Prosthecobacter sp.: one gene and its partner. The protein of the gene in region 1 interacts with the protein of each later gene in a pairwise test. Links are inferred from orthologs where the notes say so. Each region holds a gene or a part of one and is shown on either strand. Other genes may lie near its edges.

The links.
Region 2: the proteins of U1A53_RS02610 (region 1) and purT interact in binary tests that used the Escherichia coli proteins (3 or more experiments, as listed by UniProt). The link is inferred for Prosthecobacter sp. from one-to-one orthologs.

The regions. Positions count from the first base shown.
Region 1 is NZ_JAXMIH010000005.1:383,195-395,032, forward strand. The notes cover bases 4,502-7,368. They hold U1A53_RS02610 (farnesyl diphosphate synthase), read right to left. Parts: upstream 6,444-7,368; coding sequence 5,559-6,443; downstream 4,502-5,558. Other genes in these bases: fabF (beta-ketoacyl-ACP synthase II), read right to left, coding at 4,502-4,797; U1A53_RS02605 (outer membrane lipoprotein carrier protein LolA), read left to right, coding at 4,921-5,565; secG (preprotein translocase subunit SecG), read left to right, coding at 6,588-7,121; U1A53_RS02620 (hypothetical protein), read left to right, coding at 7,233-7,368. In the rest of the region: U1A53_RS02585 (alpha-1,4-glucan--maltose-1-phosphate maltosyltransferase), read right to left, coding at 1-1,289; U1A53_RS02590 (sugar phosphate isomerase/epimerase family protein), read right to left, coding at 1,356-2,270; U1A53_RS02595 (alpha/beta hydrolase), read left to right, coding at 2,322-3,518; more of fabF, read right to left, coding at 3,541-4,501; more of U1A53_RS02620, read left to right, coding at 7,369-9,185; U1A53_RS02625 (DUF6036 family nucleotidyltransferase), read left to right, coding at 9,433-9,927; U1A53_RS02630 (PVC-type heme-binding CxxCH protein), read left to right, coding at 9,924-11,838.
Region 2 is NZ_JAXMIH010000006.1:13,946-25,704, reverse strand. The notes cover bases 2,912-5,699. They hold purT (formate-dependent phosphoribosylglycinamide formyltransferase), read right to left. Parts: upstream 5,003-5,699; coding sequence 3,821-5,002; downstream 2,912-3,820. Other genes in these bases: U1A53_RS02920 (ComF family protein), read left to right, coding at 5,056-5,699; U1A53_RS02930 (transglutaminase-like domain-containing protein), read right to left, coding at 2,930-3,772; U1A53_RS02935 (hypothetical protein), read left to right, coding at 2,912-2,933. Also shown: U1A53_RS02950 (Maf family protein), read right to left, coding at 1-278; U1A53_RS02945 (YgdI/YgdR family lipoprotein), read right to left, coding at 281-526; mtnP (S-methyl-5'-thioadenosine phosphorylase), read left to right, coding at 663-1,535; more of U1A53_RS02935, read left to right, coding at 1,599-2,911; more of U1A53_RS02920, read left to right, coding at 5,700-5,862; accD (acetyl-CoA carboxylase, carboxyltransferase subunit beta), read left to right, coding at 6,006-6,851; U1A53_RS02910 (hypothetical protein), read right to left, coding at 7,009-7,452; U1A53_RS02905 (hypothetical protein), read right to left, coding at 7,657-8,304; U1A53_RS02900 (hypothetical protein), read right to left, coding at 8,530-8,976; U1A53_RS02895 (hypothetical protein), read right to left, coding at 9,293-9,715; U1A53_RS02890 (2-oxoglutarate dehydrogenase E1 component), read left to right, coding at 10,013-11,759. UniProt on the Escherichia coli protein: Involved in the de novo purine biosynthesis. Catalyzes the transfer of formate to 5-phospho-ribosyl-glycinamide (GAR), producing 5-phospho-ribosyl-N-formylglycinamide (FGAR). Formate is provided by PurU via hydrolysis of 10-formyl-tetrahydrofolate.

The DNA of each region.
Region 1 (11,838 bases):
TGCGTGAAGCCGACTTTCCCCAGCACCTGCATCATCTTCGGCTTCGTGAAGGCTTCGGCGAGGAACAGCACATCGGGATCTTTGCGCTGGATGGTGGCGATGAGCTCTTCCCAGAACGCGACGGGTTTGGTGTGCGGATTATCGACACGGAAGATTTTCACGCCGACATCGACCCAGTACTGCACCACGTCCGTCAGCTCTTTCCACAAATTGCGCCAGTCGTCGCAGTGGAAGTTGAGGGGGTAGATGTCTTGGTACTTTTTCGGCGGATTTTCCGCGTAGCGGATGCTGCCGTCGGGGCGCTGATAGAACCATTCGGGATGATCTTTGACGTAGGGATGGTCGGGCGAGCAGTTGAGGGCGAAGTCGAGCGCGATTTCCATGCCGCGTTTCTTCGCCTCCTTGATGAGCCAGACGAAGTCCTTCTCCGTTCCGAGTGCCGGCTCAATGGCGCGATGTCCACCCGCCGGACCGCCAATGGCCCACGGACTGCCCACATCGTCAGGCTTGGCTGTAAGCGTGTTATTTTTGCCTTTGCGGGCCGTGATGCCGATGGGATGGATCGGCGGAAAGTAGATCACATCGAAGCCCATGTGAGCCGCATGATCGAGACGTCCCAGGCAGTCGCGGAAGGTGGAATGCTTGTCTGCACGGCCTTCCGCGCCACGCGGGAAGAACTCGTACCACGCCGAGAATCGTGCGCGCTCACGTTCGACGATGACACCGAGCGCATCGGAGGTGGTGGACTGCGAGCGGTCGGGATACTGGTCCATCAGGCTCTGCATCTCGTCAGACAGCAGTACATCCATGATGTCTGTTGGTGCCACTGAGGTCAGCAGATCAGCGCAATCCTCAAGCTGAGTGGCTGCGGCAGGCACACCAGCGCCACGAGCACGTTTGCCTGCCTCGCGCAGCAGCCTTGCGCCTTCCTGCGCCTCGATAGGCGCATCGGGATCCTTGGCCTGCACCCGCACGGCAAAGGTTTTCTTCCACGAACGGAATGTGTCGCCCCAAGCTTCGACGACGTACTCCCAGCGCCCGGCTTTTTCAAAACGGCACAGGCCCTGCCAGCGGTCGTTCGACAGCGGCTTCATCGGCGCTTCAAACCAGCGTCGCGTGCCCGTCAGCCGCCAGCGCAGCACCGCGCTCATCACATCATGACCGTCTTTGAAAATGTCGCACCAGACATCCAGCGATTCGCCAATCACCCTCTTAACAGGATGGCGCCCGCCTTCGAGGCAGGGATAGAAGTTTTCGATGACGACGGTGGGAGCGTGAGAGGCAGACATGACCCCGCATGAATAGCCGCAAAACGCCGCAAGAAACGAAAAAAATCCAGACTTATGCGTCTCCGCTTAACCCAACAAAGGGCGCAGCATGACACAAATCTCCGGCACCTTAACGAACGGATCTTCTTTCGTCTCGAATTCGAGTGTGAACCAGCCCTGGTAGTTCGCGTCGCGCATGATCTGGATCACGCGCTTCACGTCGCTGGGCTCGGCTTCCTTCGCGCCTTCGCGTTTGATCTCCATTTTGAGCTGCACGTTGACGGCATAGGGCGCGATCTTCGCGAGGTCCGCATAGGGATCGGCGGTGTGGAAGTTGCCGCTGTCGAGATTGATGCCGGCCCAGGGGCTTTTTGCGGTCTGCACCATCTTGATGAGGTTGTCGGGCAAAGCGACGATGCCGCCGTGGTTTTCCAGGCCGAGGAAGACACCCTTCTTCGCTGCGTAATCAAGGCACTCCTGATAAGCCTCCTGGCAGTTCGCCACCGCCTCTTCTTCCGTGAGGTCTTTTGGCTTCGCTCCGGCGAAGACGCGAATGTGCGGTGCTCCCATGATCGCGGAGTAATCGATCCACTTCTTCGTGTAGGCGATCTGTTCGTTCAGCTTTTCGCCCTTTGGCAAAGCGAAGTTGTTGCCCACAGCAGTTCCGGCGAGCTGCACGCCACGTAGATAGGCGCGGCGCTTCACTTCGAGCAGGAAGGCTTCATCGACCTCGGGCGGAAAGAAGTAGCTCGTCACCTCGGCACCGGGAACACCGTTGTCGCCGCACCAATCGACGAAATCAAGAATGCTCCATGCGTTGCGGTCGCCCTTGGGCTTTTGCTCCTTGTCACGCATCCACTGGAAGTACTCGCGGAAGCTGTACGCGGCCACACCGAGCTGCATGCGGCTTTTGCCGGGACGCTTGATCGGCTCAATGGCAGGCAGGGTGGAAACGCTGAGAGCGCCGAGGCTGGTGGAAAGAAAATGACGACGAGTGATCATGGTGGATGAAAGAACGGGTTGGAATGACAGGATTAACAGAACTCCCAGCCCATGAACAAGCTTTCTCTTTTCACCGCCGCCCTCTTTTTCACCACCATCGCTCACGCCGAGCCTGCCAAAGTCCGCCTCTGGCCCGATGGCGCACCGGGTGCGAAAGGGAATGAGGACAAAGACCAGCCCTTCGTCTATGTCTGGCCTGCGGCGAAGGAGAAAGCGAATGGTGCGGCCTTTGTCGTGTGTCCTGGTGGCGGTTACGGTGGCCTGGCAGCCGATCATGAAGGCGTGCAGGTGGCGAAGTGGTTCAATGGCCTCGGTGTGTCCGCGTTCGTGCTGCATTATCGCCTTGGCAGTCAGGGTTACCACTTTCCAACACAGCTCATCGACGTGCAGCGTGCCATTCGCCATGTGCGGGCAAATGCGCAGCAGTACGGCATTGATCCGCAGCGCATCGGCATCATCGGTTTCTCCGCTGGGGGGCATCTCACCTCCATGGCGGCCACGATGTTCGATGAAAAGCCCGCTGGCATGACGAACGATGCCGTGGATCAAGTCAGCGCCCGTCCCGATGTCGCCGCGCCGACATATCCCGTGATCTCGATGATCGAGGGCTACGGCCACAAAGGCTCGCGCAAAAACTTGCTTGGCCCGAATGACACCGACGAACTCGCCAAGCACGTCAGCACTGAAACCCGCGTCACTGCCAACACCCCGCCGATTTTCATCTTCCAGACAGATGAAGACACCGCCGTGCCCGCCGAAAACGCTGTGAACTTCTACCTCGCCTGTCGCAAGAACAAAATCCCCGCCGAACTGCACATCTACCGTCCTGGTCCGCACGGTGTCGGCCTGTTTCTCGGCGATCCCGTCATCGGCAGTTGGAGCGGCCATCTGCGCGACTGGCTTCGCAATCAAGGTTTCCTCAAACCCGCCAAACGCACGGCGATCGACGGTAAAGTCACCGTGAACGGCAAACCCGTGAGCTGGGGCAGCGTGATCTTCACGCCCGAAGATTCCTCGGCACCCGTCGCCTGCGCTCGCGTGATGGGTGGCAAGTTCAAGCTCGATGAAAAAACCGGTCCCGTGCTAGGCAAAGTGAAACTCACCGTCAGCTACAGCGCCGCCGATATCCCCGGTCTCGAAACGGCCGATGGAACGGTGACTACGAAGGAACAGAAGCCCGGCGCAGGCGATTGGAACCTCGAAGTCGGCGAAAACGCGAAGAACCTGGAACTCCAGGTCTCGCGTTAACAGCCTTCGATAAAGCCAGTGATCAACCCTCGAACTTCTTGATCAGCAGCGCGGCGTTGTGGCCGCCGAAGCCGAAGGAGTTGCTCAGCACGGCGTTCACTTTCGCGGGACGTGCGGTGTTCGGCACGACGTCCACGTCCACTTCTGGATCGAGATTTTCGACATTGATCGTGGGTGGGACGATCTGGTCCTGGATGGCGTAGATGGAGGCGACGAGTTCGACACCACCGGCAGCACCGAGCAAGTGACCGGTCATCGACTTGGTGCCGGAGACGAGCAGGCCGTTGCCGCTCTTGGCGTAATCACCAAACACGCGCTTGATGGCACGCAGTTCGCACAAATCGCCGACCGGGGTCGAGGTGGCATGCGCGTTGATGTATTGCACGTCCGTCGTGTTCAGCTTGGCGTGGCGCAGGGCCATTTCCATGCACTTGGCAGCGCCGAGGCCTTCGGGATGCGGCGAGGTGAGGTGGTAGGCGTCCGCCGTGGTGCCGTAACCGGCCAGTTCGGCGTAAATCGTCGCGCCGCGCCTCCTGGCGTGCTCCAGCTCTTCGATCACGACGACGCCAGCGCCCTCGCCCATCACGAAACCGTCGCGGTCTTTGTCCCACGGACGGGAGGCACGCTCAGGCTCGTCATTACGCAAACTGAGAGCCTTCATGTTGGCAAATCCGGCCAGACCACAGGGCCGGATGGAGGCCTCGGCACCGCCGCAGATCATGGCGTCAGCATCGCCGAACTTAATCATGCGCCAGGCTTCACCGATGTTGTTGTTCGAGGTCGCGCAGGCGGTGACGATGGCCATGTTCGGGCCCATGAAGCCGTATTCCGCCGCGATCATGCCGCTGGCGATGTTCGAGATCATCATCGGGATGATGAACGGCGACACGCGGGAGGGTGATTTCGTCAGCAAGATCTCATACTGAGTCTCAAGGGTGCCAAGACCACCGATGCCGCTGCCGACCATGACGCCCACCCGATGTGGATCGAGGCTGTCGGGATTCAAACCAGCGTCCTTCGCGGCCATTTTCGAGGCCGCCATGGCGAACTGGAAGTAGCGGTCGGCACGGCGTGCGTCCTTGTGGTTGTTGAAGAACTTGGTGGGATCAAAGTCCACCACTTCGCCCGCGATCTTGCAGTCGTATTTTTCGGTGTCCATCGACTGGATGCGACGGATGCCGCTCTTGCCGGCGAGGAGGCTCTTCCAGAACTCTTCCTTGGTGTTGCCGTTCGGGGAGACGACTCCCATGCCGGTGATGACGACGCGACGCTCGTTCATTGTATGTGAATTGGTGGGTTGATTTGAAAGTTGAGAGAACACGGTTTGCACGGTGGGGCAAGGGGAAATCATGACCTCTGCGATGCTGTGCGCTTGAGAGTGGGGCGATTCTGGTGTCTGGCTATGAATGTGATACGCCCGCACCTCATTTTGGCGCTCCTTGTTTTACCGACGCTCACGGTTCTCGCGGCACCGGAGGCGGCGGTGATTCCGCCGGTGTTTCGCGACTGGATCGCTGCGCAAAAGGACAGCGGCAGCATCAAGGTGACCTTCCAGCAGACGCGCACCACGCCCGCACTCAAAGAACCCGTGAGCGCCAGCGGCCGCTTCTGGCGCATGGCCGACGGTCGTTTCCGTTGGGAGCTGGGATCACCTGCCACGACCATTCTCGTCTTCGACAAGGAAACGGTACGCCTCAAAGAGAATGCGTCCGCACCCTGGCAGACCTTGAAGCCGGATGACAGCCGCGTGCGCATGTGGATGAAATTTCTCAGCGGCCGCGAGATGGACGCCGAATCGCTCACGAAGAACTTCACACTCAAGATCACGCAGCAGGAGAAGACCTTCGTCACCGTCGCCATGATTCCGCGGCCGCTGCTCATCAAGAAATACCTCACCCAGCTCGACATGCAGATCGAACCCGGCGGCAAGCGTCTCCTCGGTTTTCGCATCGTGCAGGGCGATGGCTCCACGCTGCTGATGAACTTTGGTCCGCCGGAGAAAGCAGGAGCGGAAGTGGAGAATCTGTTTCGAGCTCAAGCTCAATAATCCCGGTTCAGCAGGTAATCCGAGAGCTGACGCAACCGTGTTGAGGCATCACCAAATACATCCAGGGCATGATGCGAAGCCTCGGTGAGGCGATGCGCTTCAACTCGAGAAGCCTCCAGACCCATCAGCGCCGGATAAGTGCTTTTTTCGGCCGCGATGTCCTTCCCGGCGCTCTTGCCAAGTTTTTCACTCGTCTGCGTCACATCGAGGATGTCGTCGATGATTTGAAAGGCCAGGCCCGTCGCCATGCCGAAATCATGCAGCGCCTGCATCTGTGTCGCGCTCGCGTTGGCGCTCATGGCACCGAGTTTCACACTGGTGGTGAGCAGCGCGGCCGTTTTGCCTTCATGAATGAAGCGCAGATCCTCCAGTGGCAGTTTTTTGCCCTCGCCTTCCAAATCCGCCACCTGTCCGCCCACGAGATGGAGACTGCCTGCGGTGCGAGCGAGTTCGAGCACCATCGACGCCGTGGTATGATTCGAAGTGGCGGGCGTTTTCGTCACCAGTTCAAACGCCAGCGCTTGCAGCGCATCTCCCGCGAGCAGCGCCATCGCCTCGCCATAGACCTTGTGGCAGGTCGGCACGCCACGGCGCATGTCATCGTCGTCCATGCAGGGCAGATCATCATGAATCAGCGAGTAGGTGTGCAGACACTCCGTCGCGCAGGCGTTGAAGATCGCATCATCCACCGAACCGCCACACGCTTCCGCCGCCGCAAGGCACAGGATTGGCCGCAGACGTTTGCCGCCGGCGAAAACACTGTGCCGCATCGCCTTGTGGAGCGTCACCGGCCGCGTTTCCGCGCTCGGGATGAAACGTTCGAGCGCCGCATCCACGAACTGGCAGCGCTGGGTCAGGTGTTCTTTGAGGTCGGACATGAACCGTGACACTTGGAGCCGCCCGGGCCGCGTTCAACCTCATTTCTAGCCCCTGGGGGTCGAGTCAGGCCAGTCAGGCATCTGGAACAGCCCGAACTACCCCTTGCCAAGCCGGGAAGTGCCCCCATATTCGCGCCCCTTTTTATGGACATCTTTATTGGCATTCTCACCGCAGTCGAAGTCATCGTCAGCCTTCTGCTCATCCTCGTCGTGCTCATGCAGCGCCCGCGTCAGGAAGGCCTCGGTGCCTCCTTCGGCGACGCCGCCGCCAGCCAGGTCTGGGGTGCGCAAACCACCAACGTGCTGCAAAAGTTCACGGTATATCTGGCCATCATCCTGTTCGGCCTCACATTGCTGCTCGCCGTCCTCGTCAGCCGCAACCAGAACGGCGGCAAGAGCGAAAAAATCTTCGGCGACGCCAAACCTGCCCCCGCTGCTCCTGTGGCAGTTACTCCCGCTGCTGAGCCTGCCAAAGCCGCCGAAACGCCGAAGACCGACGACAAGAAAGCCGCTGCTCCAGCCGCCACAACACCTGCCAAAGCTGCTGAACCTGCCAAGGCACCTGCCCCGGCCAAGTCCGAGCCCGCCAAGGCCCCCGAAGCTCCCAAGGCCGCTGCTCCAGCACCTGCCCCGACTGCAACGCCTGCACCTGCAGCTCCGGCCACGCAGCCGAAATGACGGAAAAGTAGTTTGGTGATTTTGCCCCGAGGACGGGGATGGACACATCGCGTCAACGCGGTGGAATATGGAGGAATGCCCGACGTTAACTCGGTTCCATTTCCCTGACCCATGAAACGCCGTACCTTCCTCAAGTCCGTTCCCGCCGTCGCCGCCGCAACGCAGATTCTGCCTGCGCAAAATGCCACGCCGCCGTTTGGGACTGAGTTTCCGATGCTGGATTCGCAAACCACGGGCCAATGGTGGAATCGTGCGGTGGCTGCGGCTCCGACAGCGAATCCGGACGCCAAAGGGAAAGCGAAGGGCAAAGGCAAGGCCAAGGGCAATCAGGGACCGATTGTGGATCTGAACGTGCCGCGTGACCAGGTCGTGTGCTTTGCCATCTACACGCATGATCGCGGCGTGTTGAAGGTTTCCGCGCAGTTGTTCCCCTTGAAGCCGGACGAGGCTCGCGAAGCTCGCTTGGAACTGAAACGTGACGGCGAATGGAAGGAAGTGGCGAAGGCGGAGGTGCATTATCCGGGCTGGGACGCGCATTTCCGCGTCGAGGACTGGGACAACACGCAAACCGTGCCTTACCGCGTGCGCCACGGTGAGAAGGCGATGTTTGCAGGCACGATTCGACGTGATCCCATCGACCAGGCCGAAATCGTCATCGCGAACATGTCCTGCAACTCCGCGCGCACGAAGGGCGGCAGGCCGGAGATCGTGCAGCATCTCATCGCGCAGAATCCCGATGTGCTCTTCTTCGCCGGTGATCAGACCTACCAGCACACCGAACACACGGCGGGATGGTTGGAGTTCGGTCTGCAATTTCGCGATGTGATGAAAGATCGCCCGACGATCTGCATTCCTGACGACCACGATGTGGGCCACGGCAATCTTTGGGGCGAGAACGGCAAGCGTTCGACTATTTCGGGCGATGCGGACGGCGGTTATCGCTATCCAGTCGAGTATGTGAACCAGGTGCAGCGTGCGCAATCCTGGCATTTGCCTGATCCGGTCGATCCTGCGCCGGTGGATCGCGGCATCACGGTGTACTTCACACGCATGCGCGTCGGCGGTGTCGATTTCGCGATTCTCGAGGATCGCAAATTCAAATCGGGACCGGCGGGAAAAATACCACAGATGGGACCGCGTCCCGATCACATCAACGACGAGAAGTACGATCCCAAAACCATCGACCTGCCAGGCCTGCAACTACTCGGTGAGCGCCAGATGAAGTTCCTCGGCCAGTGGACGCAGGATTGGACCGGTGCGGAGATGAAATGCGTGCTCTCCGCCACTGCCTTCTGCGGCGCGGTGCATCTGCATGGCAGCCCCGACAACCGCCTGCTCGCCGATCTCGACTGCAACGGCTGGCCGCAAACGGGTCGCAACGCAGCACTGCGCGAAATCCGCCGCGCACGCGCCACGCATCTCTGCGGCGACCAGCATCTCGCCGTCTCGATGAAGCATGGCATCGACGCGTTTGGCGACGGCCCCTACGGCTTCACCAGCCCGGCGCTCGTGAACACGATCTACGGCCGCTGGTGGCATCCAAAGGACGAGCAGCCCGGTGCGAATCCCGTCGCAGGCAGTCCGTTGCCATGGACCGGCGATTTCAAAGACGGCCTCGGCAATTTGATGTCCATCATCGCTTACGCGAATCCCGAGGATGTGCAGGATGAGAAAAAACGCGCCGACGGCTACGGCCTCGTGCGCTTCAACAAGAAGTCCAATCAAGTCACCTTCGAGTGCTGGCCGCGCTTCTCCGAAGGCAAACAATTCCCCGGCTGGCCGATCAACGTGAACAGCGATGACAACGATGGTCGCATCCCCGTCGCCTGGTTGCCAGACCTCGTGATTGAAGGCGCGGAACGTCCCGTGATCCAGGTCATCGCTGAATCGAATGGCGAAATCTTGTACACGATTCGCGCCCAAAGCAGCCGCTTCCAGCCGCCGGTGTATGCCGCAGGCTCCTTCACCGTAAAGATCGGCAAAGACAAGCCGGATGCGCAGACGCTCACCGGATTGAAAGCCGCATCGAAGGACAAGGCGGGATCGAAAACAATGAAGCTCTGAGCTTCATGTGCATTTCCGATAGTGCGCCGTGCGAAAACGGGCTTCACAGCACGCGTTGGTTCCGCTAGCATCCGATTTGCAATGCGATGCTGACAAACCAATCGCGCGCCTTTATGTTCTCTCATGCCGACAAAGCCAGACCCCATGCAGCAGCCGATCCGCAAGGCGGTCGGTCGCGTGTCCACGGCGTCGGATCGGCTGCGCCAGCTCGAGGACATGCAGCGTTTCCTCGCCCAAACCATCGGTCATGACGGACTCCGAGGAACAGACACAGAGCCTTTCCCAGTACGGAAAGTTGTTGGACGCGCTCAGCACGGCACGGGTTGATTATGCCGTCGTGGGTGGACTGGCGGTTATCTTCAATGGCTACCCGCGTCTCACCCTCGACGCTGACATCATTGTCGATGAGTCTCCCGCCAATCTGGAGCGCATGCTCGCCGTCTTGCGTGCTTGGGGCGAAGGCTGGGCGCGTGAGCTGTCCATTGCCGATTTCACACCCGAGGAAGGTGCCGTGCGGCTTGGTGAGGACTTCGAACTCGATATTTTCACACGCTTGCGCGGCCTCGGCTGGAAAGACTTCCAGCCTCGCATGCGCTTCATCGAGCACGGAACCGCTCGCATTCCTTACCTCAGCCCCGAGGACCTCATCCACTGCAAAGCCAATTCCCGCCGCGAGAAAGACCAGCTCGACGTCATCGCTCTCACCAAGATCATTCAACAAGAAAAAACCGCCCAGCCATGAAGCGTCTCCTCCTCTGCCTTGCCGTCATTTCAGCTTTCAGCTTTCAGCTTTCAGCTTTCGCCGCCGAGCCTCTGCGCATCTTCATCCGCGCGGGAAAGAAATCCCACGGGCCTGGCGCGCATGACTTCCCACAGTTTTTAAAGGAATGGGTGCCCATGCTCAATGAACGCGGTGCCAAGGCCGATGGCAGCCTGGAATTCCCGACCAAGGAGCAGCTCGACAAGACCGACGTGCTCATCCTCCACGCGCAGGAAGCGGGAAACATCAAGATCGGTGACGAGCGGAAAAACCTGATGGAGTTCCTGGCTCGCGGCGGCGGTTTGGTCGTCATCCACGCGGCGGCGGTGTCGAAGGACCATGATTGGTTCAAGACGATCATCGGCGGCTCCTGGCATTTCGGGCAGACGAAGTGGCTGGAGGCCCCTATGAGCCTCTACTTCACTGATCACGAAAATCCGATCACGAAGGACATCTCCAACTTCGACATCGACGACGAGATCTACTACGACATGGACCTCCTCCCCGAGGCCAAGATCCTCGCCGCCGCCTACACGCCGAACACCCCGCAGATCAAAGGCGGCAACAAAGAAGCTCAGCAGCGGGCCGCCGAGGCCGTGGCGAAGAAGAAGGCGGTCAATATTTACGACATCCAGCCGCAGATGTGGACTTATGAGGGCGTTTCCAACCAAGGTGGCGTGAAGTCGCTGGACTCCCTGCCAGGCATCGCTGGGAATTACTACCGCGCCTTCACCTGCATCCCCGGCCATTATCACCGGAACTTCAGCCACAACGGCATCCGCACCGCCATCCTGCGTGGCATCGCCTGGGCTGGTAAGCGTGAAAACATCGACGAACTCTGCCTCCCCACTGAACTCGGCGAGGCGCTGCGTTACGCCGAAGGCGGCGTGCCACGTCCTGAGGAGATGCCGAAGCAACTCGAAGTGCATCCCGAATTCGACCTGACACTGGTTGCCTCCGAGCCGCTCATCAACAAGCCCATGAACATCGACTGGGATGAAAAAGGCCGCCTGTGGGTCGTCGAGACGCCGGAGTATCCGAACGGTCTGCGTCAGGCCAATGTCGATGCCTGGAAGGACAGCGGTGCCGTCAAACCCGGCCAGCATGACCGCAAACCGCTCGACCGCGTCAGCATCCTCTCCGACACGAATGGCGACGGCGTCATGGACAAGAAACAGGTCTTTGCCGACGAGATCGAGCTCGCCACGAGCAGCGTGTTTTACAAAAACGGCGTCATCGTCTGCGCTGCGCCGGATGTGTGGTTCTTCGAGGACACGAACGGCGACGACAAGGCCGACAAGCGCACCAAGCTCTACACCAACCTCGGCAATCGCGACACGCACGCCGTCATCAACAACATGCGCTGGGGCCTTGATGGCTGGGTGTATGCCACACACGGCTACTCCAGTACTGACGACGTGAAATCCGGCGATGGCAGCAAGGGCTTCGGCCCTATCGGAGCCGGTGTCGTGCGCTTCAAGCCGGACGGCAGCGCTTTCGAGCAATACGCCAGCCGTGGCGGCAACACCTGGGGCCTCGACATCACCAGCGACGGCCAGGTTTTCTACACCCAGCCCACGAGCGGCAACCACTTCATCCACGTCGTGCTGCCGGAATACGTCCTCGCCAAAGGCAAGCTGCCTGGCGTCAGCGGCACGAACGGCCTCCTGCCGCGCGAGCCCACCTATCCGGCCATGCATTGGGAGCAGCAGGCCTATGTGCAGATCGACCAGGTCGGCAGCTACACAGCCGCCGCCGGTTGCGCCATCTATGAAGGAGGCGCGTGGCCCGCGAAGTGGAACTACGGCTACTTCACCACCGAGCCCACGCTGAACATCGTCAGCCACTTCATGGTCGAGCCCGATGGCGTCACCTACAAAGCGAAGCGTGAGC
Region 2 (11,759 bases), on another replicon or contig:
CGCACCATGCGCAGCGCTTCGTCCATGTCGGCAGGCTTGGCCAGCGGGTCGCCATCCACGTAAACCAGTGTGTCAGCGCCGAGCACGAGAGCTCCGGGTTTCTGGAGACTGCCGGCAAGCGCTTTGCGTCGGGCGTTTTCAATCGTGAGCTGTTCCGGCGTCAGCGAAGCATCGTGGGCTTCCTCGACCTGCGGCACGACGATTTCAAAATCAAAACCCGCCTGGCTCAGCAGTTCGACACGACGCGGGGAGGCTGAGGCGAGCACGAGCGGGCGCATGCTCACGCACGCTGCTCCACGATGGTCGCGACCTCATCCGCCCGGATGACGGCATCACGTTTGTCGGGTGTGCGATAGCGGTAGTAGCCGGTCTTTTCCTGATACTGCGGCGCCCCCTTGCAAGGCACCTCGCGCCCGTCCTTGAGCTTGATCTTGTGCGGTGTGGTGGACGCAAACATGTCAGGCATCGAGCAGGAGGTGAGCACGATGACGGGCAGGAGCAGCAGTGGGAGACGTGGAACGTTCATGACAGCAGACTTGGATTTAAACGGCACTATTCAGACGCGACTTTCGACGATTCTGTTCATCCTTCAACAGGTGACATTTTCAATGTCATGGATTGATGCCAGTTGAAGCAAGCTCCGTGCCTTTTACCCTGCCCGCATGAGTCAAAATCTCCCTCCAGCCATCGGCATCATCGGCGGTTCCGGTTTGTACGACCTTGAAGGTCTCGAAAATCGCGAGGAAATCACCGTGGAAACGCCGTTTGGACACCCTTCGGACGCGCTGGTGACGGGCGCGCTGAACGGGCGTCGCGTTTATTTCCTGCCACGGCATGCCAAAGGTCATCGCCTCCTGCCTACGGAGCTGAATCATCGCGCCAACCTCTGGGCGCTGCGCAGCCTGAACGTGCGCTGGATCATCGCCGTCACCGCAGTCGGCAGCCTGCAGGAGCAGTATCATCCGCGTGACATCGTGCTGCCGGACCAGTTCTTCGACCGCACCAGCCGCCGTGACCAGCACACGTTCTTTGGCCGTGGCATCGTAGCGCACGTTGCTTTTGGTGATCCCATTTCCGACAAGCTGCGGGTGTTGTTGCATGACGCCGCCGTGGCGCAGGGACGCCGCGTCCATAATGGCGGCACCTACGTCTGCATGGACGGTCCCGCCTTCTCCACGCGGGCGGAATCCAACGCGCACCGCCAGCTCGGCTTTGATGTCATCGGCATGACGAACCTGCCCGAGGCCAAGCTCGCCCGCGAGGCCGAGATCGCTCTCGCCACGCTGGCGATGATCACGGATTACGACTGCTGGAAAGTCGAGGAGGAAGCTGTGACCGCCGAATCCGTCATCGGCCACCTCCACGCGAATGTCGCTGCCGCGAAAGCCATCCTCGCTCAGGTCATTCCGCAGATTCCCACTGAACCGAACTGGCCTGAGCATCGCTCGCTCGACACCGCTCTGATGACCGACCGCAAACTGTGGCCGGAGCAGACGGTGGAAGACTTGCTGCCGATTTTGCTGCGGTTTCTGTGATTTTTTCGAGGCGGAAAACCGCGAGGCTTGCCAAATCGGCGTTGGTTGTCGCAGACTGCGAAAATGAATCCGCCTGACCTCCTGCCGCCTGTTCCGAATCTGCCGCTATTGCCCGTTCCTCCACGGAAAGGCATGAGCACCGGCGTGATCGTGGTCATCGTTGTCGGGGTGGTGGTGTTGGTGGTCGGCGTACTGGCCGCGCTGGCGATTCCGACCTTCCGCCGCGTGCAGGCAATGGCTCAGGAGATTAAGAACAAGCAAACGCCGGCGCTCAATCCGCCGCCGCCGCTGACTGCCGCGCAAAAGCAGGCGCTGGAACGGTTCGGGGTCGAGCTGGCTGAGGCACTCAGCAAGAAAGACTCGGCCAGGGTGATGTCCTTGCAGGACGCCGAGGGACTGACCGCACGGGTCTTTGGAAAGCTCCCCACAGGGATTCCGAACAGCACCGAGATGCGCGCCGGATTCATGCAGGGAATCAAAAAGCGCGAAGGCGGCTGGATGTGGAGCGTGCTGGGTGGAGAGGTGCGTTTTCTGCGGGCACGTGAGCGTCAGGGCTTCCCCGCCGTGCTGCTGCGGGTGAAATCGGCCGAGGGCGCGGTGAACTACATCGACATCATGGCCAGGCCTGAGGGCGACAGCTTCCGTGCCGTGGACATGTTCAATTACATCTTTGCCACCACGGCGTCCGAGGAGTCGCGTAACGCGCTCGCGGCGATGGTTTCCAAATCGGCGGGGGGCGGTCTGGCGGCCTTGCTGGGCATGCCGAAGATGGACGAGGCGGTGTCGGGTTACCTTGTCAGCATCAACGAGGCCATGCGTTCTGGAAACATGGCCGAGGTGTTGCGCATCTGCGACGGACTGCCCCAGGAACTCAAAACCCAGCGCATCTTCTTCATCCTGCGCCTGCAGGCGCTCATGTCGCTGAGTTCCTCCGACAAGGTCGAGACGCAGTACAAGGAGGCCCTGCGCGCGGCTCCGGACATTCTCGGCAAAGACAGCACCACGGATCTCCTCATGGTGGATCTGTTGTACATGGAAAACGATCTCAAGGGTGCGGAAGAATGTCTGAAACGGGTGGAGGCGGTCGTCGGTGGCGATCCTTATCTCAAATACCTGCGTGGTGGCACACGGTTGCAGATGAAGGATTATCCGGGGGCATTGGAACTGGCGGATCAGGCCGCCAAGGAGGATCCCAAGATGGCGGAGATCGTCGATTTACGCATCACCGTGCATCTCGCCCGCAAGGACTACAAGGCGCTGGCGGATGAGCTGCGCGCGTTCAAGCGTAACTTCGGCCAGGTGCTTGACCGCAAAGCGCTGGCCGATGACGCCCAATACGCCGAGTTCCTTGCCTCGCCCGAATTCGCCGCTTGGGAAAAGGAACTCGCCGCGCCTTAATCTTCCATCAGCTTCACGGCAAGACGGCGCATGAACTGGCGCTCATGGAGGAGGCCGAGGCGTTCGTAAGCTTCATCAAGGTTGCGCAGGATGCGCAGCAGGGTGCCGTCGGCGGTGGCGGATTCCCGGATCAGGTCTTCCATGCCGGGATTGGCGGCGGGATGGTGTTTGGCCACGTCGGCGGCCAGCATGAAGCGGCCGCGGTTGAAACAATCCACCAGCCACGTTTGTTCGCGGTAGGTGACACGGGAGAGGAAATGGCCGGGGAAGTTGCAGCCTTCGACTTCGAGGCCAAAACGCTGCCCCAGCAGGCGGTAGAGACAGCACAGGCTGATCGGATTGCCCAGGCCGGTGTCCAGCACCCAGAACAGGTTGCTGTTCGCGGGCGAGTAGTAGTCTTTGCTGTTGCCTCGGAAACGCGTGATGCCGCCATGCGGCGCGAACAGCCATTGCGAGAGTTCGTGCGCATCCATGCGACCCTGCTCGGCAAACCCCTCCTCGGCCATCGCGTCGAGACGTTTCGCCAGGTTGGAGGATTGCGTCTTCCAACCGTTCAGGAAGGCGGAAAGCTGGCTCAGGCCCTCCTCAAGCTGCGCGTCCGGGCCTTCCATCCAGCGCCAGCGCATCCAGGTTTCTTCCAACTCGGTGCGGCGTGCCGGTTCGAGCATTTGCGCCACAAGTCGCTCTTCATCGGCGGTGAGCGGCGTCTCCAGCGTCTCAATGTGTTGCGGCAGTTCCCGCCGCATGCCGGTCAGCTCCTGCTTCACTGCCTGACGCACCACCTCCGACTCGTCGTCGAGCAGTTTGATCAGGTGGCTCAGATGAGCGGTGGCAGGCATGGCACGGTGTTAACATGACCCGCCCATCGGGCGCAATCATGAATTGCATCACAGCCGGATTTGCATCGCTTTCGCCGCTCGGTGGGCCTTGGCGCGGGCTTCGTTGATGGTCTTGGCACGGGCGAGGGTCACGGCCATGCGGCGCTGGCCGCTGACGTTCGGTTTGCCGAAGAGGCGGATCTGGGTGTCGGGCTCGGCGAGGACTTTGTCGAGCTTGCCGAACTGAACCTGGGATGATTCACCCGCGACGAGCACAGCGCAGCTCGCGCTGGGGCCGTGCTGGTGGATGTTGGGAATGGGAAGACCGAGGATGGCGCGCACATGGAGCGCGAACTCGCTCAAGTCCTGCGAGATGAGCGTGACGAGGCCGGTGTCATGCGGACGCGGGGAGACTTCGCTGAAGATGACATGGTCGCCTTTGATGAACATCTCGACGCCGAAGAGCCCGCGGCCGCCGAGCGCCTCCGTGATCGCCCCGGCCATCTGTTCGGCGGCTTTGAGCGCTTTTTTGGACATCGGATGCGGCTGCCAGGACTCGCGGTAGTCGCCTTTGATCTGCGTGTGGCCCACGGGGGCGCAGAACGACGTGCCGCCGACGTGGCGCACGGTCAGCATGGTGATCTCGTAGTCGAACTCGACGAAGCCTTCGACGATGACTTTGCCCTTGCCCGCGCGTCCGCCTTCCTGGGCGTATTTCCAGGCCTTGGCGATGTCGCTCTTCTTTTTCACCACGCTCTGGCCCTTGCCGGAACTGCTCATGATCGGCTTCACGACGCAGGGCATGCCGATTTTTTCAATCGCCGCCCGGAACTCCTCTTCAGTGGCCGCAAACACATACGGCGAGGTCTTGAGGCCGAGTTCTTCAGCGGCAAGACGGCGAATGCCTTCACGGTTCATCGTGAGTTTGGCCGCACGGGCGGTGGGGACGACGCGATAGCCTTCCTGTTCCAGTTCCAGCAGCGTGTCGGTGGCGATGGCCTCGATCTCGGGGACGATGCAGTTGGGCTTTTCGACTTCCACGAGGCGGCGCAGCGCCTCGCCATCGAGCATCGAAACGATGTGGCTGCGGTGGGCCACCTGCATGGCCGGGGCGTTGGCATAACGGTCCACGGCGATCACCTCGCAGCCGAGGCGTTGCAGTTCGATGACGACTTCCTTGCCCAGCTCGCCGGAGCCGAGGAGCATGACTTTCGTTGCGGTGGAGGAGAGGGGGGTGCCGATGCGTGCCATGCGGGCAATTAGGCTCGCAGTTGGCTTGCTGCAAATCGCCATTAACTTCAGCCATGCCCTTTCCTGGCCCACCCGCCGAATCACGTCTGCAACGAATGTTGCAGACGGCGTGGGCGGCCGTGGTGGATCTGGTTTATCCGCGTTTGTGCAGCGTTTGCCGCATACCACTGCCGCAGGAGACACCGCGTTCTGGTGCACAGGCCTGGTTTTGCCGCAGTTGTGAGGAATCGCTGCCGCTGGTGGAGCCGCCTTACTGCAAGGTATGCGGCGAGGTGTATGACGGAGCTTTTACGAACGAGTTCCGCTGCATGAACTGTAGCGGGCGGAAATTGGAGTTTGAGTTCGCCGTGGCGGCCTGTCGTGCCGAGGAGGCGATGCGGGAGCTGATTCATCAGTTCAAGTATGACCGCCGCCTGCATCTGCGTGGGGCGCTGGCCACGCTGATGCTGCGGGTGCTGGAGGAGCCCCGGCTGGCGCGGGAAAATCTCGCGGATTGGCTGCTGGTGCCGGTGCCGCTGCATCGCAGCCGCGAGCTGGACCGGGAGTTCAACCAAAGCTGGGAGCTGTGCCAGCGGCTCTCGCAGTTGACCGGTATTCCTGCTGCGAAAGCGCTGGTGCGCGTCCGTGCGACCGAGACGCAGGCGAATCTGGATCGCGACGAGCGGCTGCGGAACCTGCGCGGGGCATTTGCTTTGCCCAAACCACGGCCTTGGCAGCGCCCAACCGACCTTCAGGGCCGCCGCATTCTCCTGGTGGACGATGTTTTCACCACGGGAGCGACGACCAGCGAGTGCGCCCGAATTTTGCGACGTGAGGGCGGGGTAGAAAAAGTGGTGGTCATCACCGCGGCACGCGGCTAGGATCGGCCCCGCGTCCGGCTCTCGCCGGGCCTGACAGTGCGAACGCCGGGTGGTTTTCCTTCCGGCAACTCCTGCGACATGCCACTCGGGGAGACGCTCTATCAGGTCCGTCATCGCAGGACGTCCACACCGATTGACCTACCATGGGATTTTTCAAAAAACGCTCTGTTGACGATTTAGGCGAGAAGAAACGCGACATGCCGGAAGGCCTCTGGACGAAGTGCCCCTCGTGCAACGAAAGCCTGTTTGAGCAGGCGCTCTCCAAAAACCTCCGCGTCTGCACGAACTGCGGCTATCATTTCACCATCGGCTCCGACGAGCGCATCGCCAGCCTGGTGGACGAGGGCAGCTTCGTCGAGATGGACAAGCATCTCGATTCTGTGAACGCCCTCGGCTTCAAAGGCTACCTCGACAAGGTGAAGGCCTACCAGGCCAAGACCGGGCTCACCGAGGCCGTCGTCACCGGCCACGCCACCATCGAGGGCATCGCCGTCCTGGTCGCCATCATGGACTTCCGCTTCCTCGGTGCCAGCATGGGCAGCGTCGTGGGGGAAAAAATCACCCGCGCCATCGAGGCCGCCACCGCCGAGCGCAAGCCGGTCATCGTCTTCTCCGCCTCCGGCGGCGCCCGCATGCACGAGGGCATCCTCAGCCTCATGCAGATGGCCAAGACCAGCGGTGCCCTCGCCCGCCACTCGGAAGCCCGCCTGCCCTACATCTCCGTGCTCACGCACCCGACCACCGGCGGCGTCACCGCCAGCTTCGCCACCCTCGGCGACATCATCATCGCCGAGCCGAAGTGCATGATCGGCTTCGCCGGACCGCGTGTGGTGAAGGAAACCACCCATGCCGACCTCCCTCCCGGCTTCCAGACCGCCGAGTTCATGATGCAGCACGGCCTCGTCGATATGATCGTGGACCGCAAGGACATGCGCCCCACGCTGGCGAAGGTGCTGCGCTACCTGGCCGGAGTGAAGGCAAGTGCCTGACGGCTTCGGGATCAACCGAGCCTGCATGCCGCTGCGGATGATCTCAGGTCATTCGGCCACGCCTCCAATGCTCAACCCGGCTGCTTGTGTTCTTCGCGATTTGGGTTGTCAGCCAGTTGCAGCCCGACCCCGTTTCCCCTATTGGTGGCGCGCGGGTTCATTTTTCATTTTTTGGTTCGATGAAAAAGTGTTTGGCACCATCAAATGGAAACTCTCTTTTTAAGAGCCCAGCGTCAGTCGCAACTACAGCACCATCTTTTTTAACACCAAGTATTCTTTTATAATATATATCTTGTGGATCAGACAACAACGCTGCCTTCTCGTCTTCTACGATCCATACTCGATTTTTTGGCCCTTGAATAGAAACCCAAAATCCGACCCTTTCTTGGTGGTGCGCTACCAGCTCATAAACTGCTTTATCTACTGGCACTTTTTCTTCGATACCTTTGCTCAAAATATGTTCGTTCACCTCTCGTAAGAGGGCGATTCTCACATTATCCAAGGCCGAGGCCTTCCGAACCGTGCTTCCACTTCCCCGACGCCCACAGTCGACAAATAGAGAACACATTGCAATGCCGGCCAATACAAGTGACGTCTTCATAGCTATTTCAGAGGGGAAACGGGGTCCGGGTGCAAATTCTTGACGGTGGGTTGATGTTCATAGCTCAGACGAAGCGGCGGTCATAACTTCATTTTCCCAAATTGGCTGGCACGTCCCGCGCTATTGGTTGGCTCGTGGGTTCATCTGCCATTGGTTGGCATCCGGTGACATCTGCCGCTTCCCGCTATTGGTTGGCGTACGGGTTCATTTTTCAGTTTGAATGAATAGATCTGCTCCGTTTTTTTCGAGCAACTCGATTGCTGATTTCATTTTTGCACCAATGTCAACATTCACAATAATGAAGCTAGCCTTGAGCACGATGACTTGCTGAGGATGTGCGTCGATCCACTCCTTCGGCAACCCAAGCGTATTTAGCGTGGGAAACTTTAGATGTATTTTCGCCATATCAATTTCGCGCTTCCTCCCGAAAAAAGCATCTGGATCACCTATCTCCAATCGCTCGGCTAATCCCATGATTGGCAAAACGTCGATTGTCGCTCCAGATGTGTTGGCAAAAATTGAGAGCGTGGCAAGAGGCAGGTGGGCTAGGGAGCTCAAAGCACCAGCTTTGACCTCTTCACATGAAATCCAGAGGAATAGTTCGTTGAGTTTCCTGAACGGCAACCCTTGAAGCACTACCCAATCGCTTCCAATGGGCAATGTGAGTGCAACGACTTGTAGTGAATAGACGGAATCGGCATCCAGCTTTGCGGACAAATCAGCGAGCGAGGTATGTGGTAGTACTCGCCGGTGTGGAGACATTACCACAATGCGTTTTTCATTCTCCGCAATGCATTCATTAGCGGTGCCCGAAAAAATGAGCAGCAATAAAAGAGAATATGTGTGTTTCAAGAACATCGCAAGCCTCCACTCAAGGAAACGGGGTGAAACGGGCCTGGGTGAAGTGTGTTTGTGGCAAAAAACCGCTGTTGATACAAGAAAAAAGAGGGCGCACGCCGCTGCGGATGATCTCAGATCATTCGGCCCCGCCTCCCATGGGGAACCCGGCCGCTTGCGTTCTTCTCGATTTGGTTTGTCAGCCAGTTGCACACCGACCCCGTTTTCCCATTTCCTTTTCTAAAACACATCCAGCACCACAAAGCATCGGCTTCCGGCCTTCACCGTGAACACTTCAGTCAGCAGGCCCTTGCCTTCGCCATTGCAGACCACGGCATTCTTCCAGTCCACCGGCGGCTGAATGCAGCCGTCCATCAGCGGGCGGATGCGCTCTGCAAAGAATCTGGCATGATTTTCATTCTCAAAGTCAACCGGATGAAAAGCCACACCTCCCTTGTCAGCATCCAGGATGTCTCCGGCCGCGCACTCAAAAACATGCCTGTTCTCCCGGAAATGCCCCGTCGAAAACAGCAGCCGGCAGTGATGAGCCTGCGAAATCACCCGGGCATCGATCAGGCGGCCCAAAGTGCGGCCCTCATGCCCCCGCATCACCCACAGCCACCACGTGCCCATGAGTAACAAAAACGCCACCAGGATTCGCGCCGCAGTTTTCCATCTGGAACTCATTTCAACCCATCATCCCGCTCCGCAGCGCATCCGTCAAGGCGGGTGCAAATTCTTGACAGTGGTCACGGTGCTCATGATTCGGAAGACGGCATGGCTGGGGGCTGCAAAGCACTCATGTTTCCGGCCATTCTGCCCAAACCAAGATGGGGTCGCAAGCACGTTGGATGGGGACTTGAAGACCCGCCACGCCCGCCATCCATGCCAAAGAGAATGGATGCCCGTCCCGCTTTCGCACCCTGACACCGGTTCGCTCGTCCTGCGCGGATGGGTTCGTCCAGGAGCCGATTTCCATCAGTCGATCCCGGCCCAACAGCCGTCATCCCGGCTTTGCGTGCCGCCAAATCGCGAATGGGTGGCGGCAAATCACGATTTCGTCCGGCCAAACATGGAGTTGGTGGCAGTAACCCCAGGAGTGGTAAACCAAGGGGAGGGAATCAGGAAAGAAATCCGATGACCCATTGGAAATCAAAGCGTTGAACCCCACACCCCTCCTCGGGTTGAGCTTTTCCCGACTCGGGAAAGGCTTTTCCGAGCGCGGATTGAGCGTTTCCGAACTCGGGTTGAGCTTCCCCGGACTCGGATCGAGGCTTTCCCAACGGCGGCTGAACTTTTCCTGACTCGGATCATGCAGGACCGAATCGGGGTCGAGTTTCCCCGGACTCGGGTTGGGCATTTCCGATCGCGGATCGAGTCTTTCCCAACGGTAGCCGACCTTTTCCGAATCGGGGTCGAACGTCACCGGACTCGGTCTGCATGTTTCCGAACGGTGGCCGACCTGTTCCGCGCCCGGGCCGGGCATTTCCGAACTCGGATTGAGCGTTTTCCGGCTCGGAAAAGGTTTTTTTGAGTTCGTATCGAGCTTCTCCGAGTTGGGATGGAGCGTTTCCGAGCTGGCGGGAGCGTGAGGCAGGCGGGGTGCGTTGCCCGCAAACGCGCCGTTGTTGGGGATGGCGGTTTACCCACGAAAAGAGCGGCAAATCCTGCCTTTCCGCATTTGCACTCGGAACGAAAGGGCGCATTCTCCACGCCCCCTATCATGAGTGCCACTTTGCCGTACCGCGCCAATGCGGATTTCCTTGAGTCCAAGTATGTGGACTGGAAAAAAGACCCTGGTTCCGTCGAACCGCTGTGGTCATCGTTTTTTGAAGGTTTTGAACTGGGCATGGCCCGTCTGGCCACGAAAGGCGCGGAGTCGGCCGCCGGGGCAGGCACACCGCTCTCCGAGAAGACGCTGAACTTCCGCATGCGTGTGTCGAACGCGCTGTATGCCTTCCGCGAACTCGGCCACACGGCCGCGCATCTCGACCCGCTGGACAAGGAAGGGCCGGAGATTCCCTCGCTCACGCTGGCGGGCCTCGGCTTCACGGCGGACGAGCTCGAAGAGGATGTGCAGACGCATCTGTTCCGCGGCGGGCAGCCGATGAAGCTCAAGACGATGCTGGCGGACCTGCAGCGCATTTATTGCGGACGCACGGGCTTCGAGTTCATGCACATCCACAACCCGGAGGTGCGCACCTGGCTGCTGGAGCGCATCGAAGGCCGCGATCTGGACGCCAAACCGGAGGCAAAGGCGCAGATCGACGCGCTGCGCTGGCTGCTGGAGGCGGAGACCTTTGAGCGCTTCCTGCACCGCCGCTTCGTCGGGCAGAAGCGTTTCTCGGTGGAAGGTGGGGAGTCGATGCTCGTGGCGCTGGAGACCATTCTCGAAGGCATGCCGGCCTACGGCGGCAAGGAAATCATCCTCGGCATGGCGCACCGCGGCCGTCTCAGCGTGCTGGCGAATTTCCTGCGCAAACCGCTGGAGTATCTCTTTTACGAGTTCAGCGAAAACTATGTGCCGAACATGGTCAGTGGCGATGGTGACGTGAAGTATCACCTGGGCTTTGAAACCGTGCGCCAGACCAGCGGCGGAGATTCCATCGGCGTGATGCTCGCGCCGAACCCGAGCCATCTGGAAGCGGTGGATCCCGTCGTCGAAGGCATGGCCCGTGCCCGCCAGCGCGCGCTGGGCGACACGAAGGACCGCAAAAAAGTCATCCCCGTGCTCATCCACGGTGACGCGGCCTTCGCCGGCCAGGGTCTCGTGGCGGAAGTGCTCAATCTCTCGCAGCTCCCCGGCTACCAGACCGGCGGCACGATCCACGTCATCGTGAACAACCAGATCGGCTTCACCACGATGCCGGAGGACGCCCGCAGCTCGCATTACTGCACCGACGTGGCGAAGATGATCGAGGCGCCTGTGCTCCATGTGAATGGCGACTGCCCGATGGAAGTCGTGCATGCGACGAAGCTCGCGCTCGAATTCCGCCAGACCTTTGGCCTGGATGTGATCCTCGACATCGTGTGCTACCGCCGACATGGCCACAACGAGACGGACGAGCCCGGCTTCACCCAGCCGAACATGGCCCGCTCCATCGCCGAGCATCCTTCCACCGCGACCTTGTTCCGTCTCGACCTCGCTTCGGCGGGTGTGCTTGACGAAGCCGGTTCCGCCGCGCTGCAGCGCGAGCTGGAAGACGAACTCGAACAGGGCATCACCACGCTCGCTGATCGTGACAAGCACGCCGATGGCGGCAATCCATTTGAAGGCAGCATGGCGATGCCGCAGGCGGCATATGACTACCATCCGGTGAAGACCGGCGTCGAACTCAAGGACCTGAAAAAAGTGGGCGAGCGTCTTCTGGAAGTGCCGGAGGGCTTCAATCTGCATCCCACCATCGCCAAACGCTTCCTCGCTGCCCGCAAGAAAGCATTGGAGGCTGGAGAAGGAATCGACTGGGCCT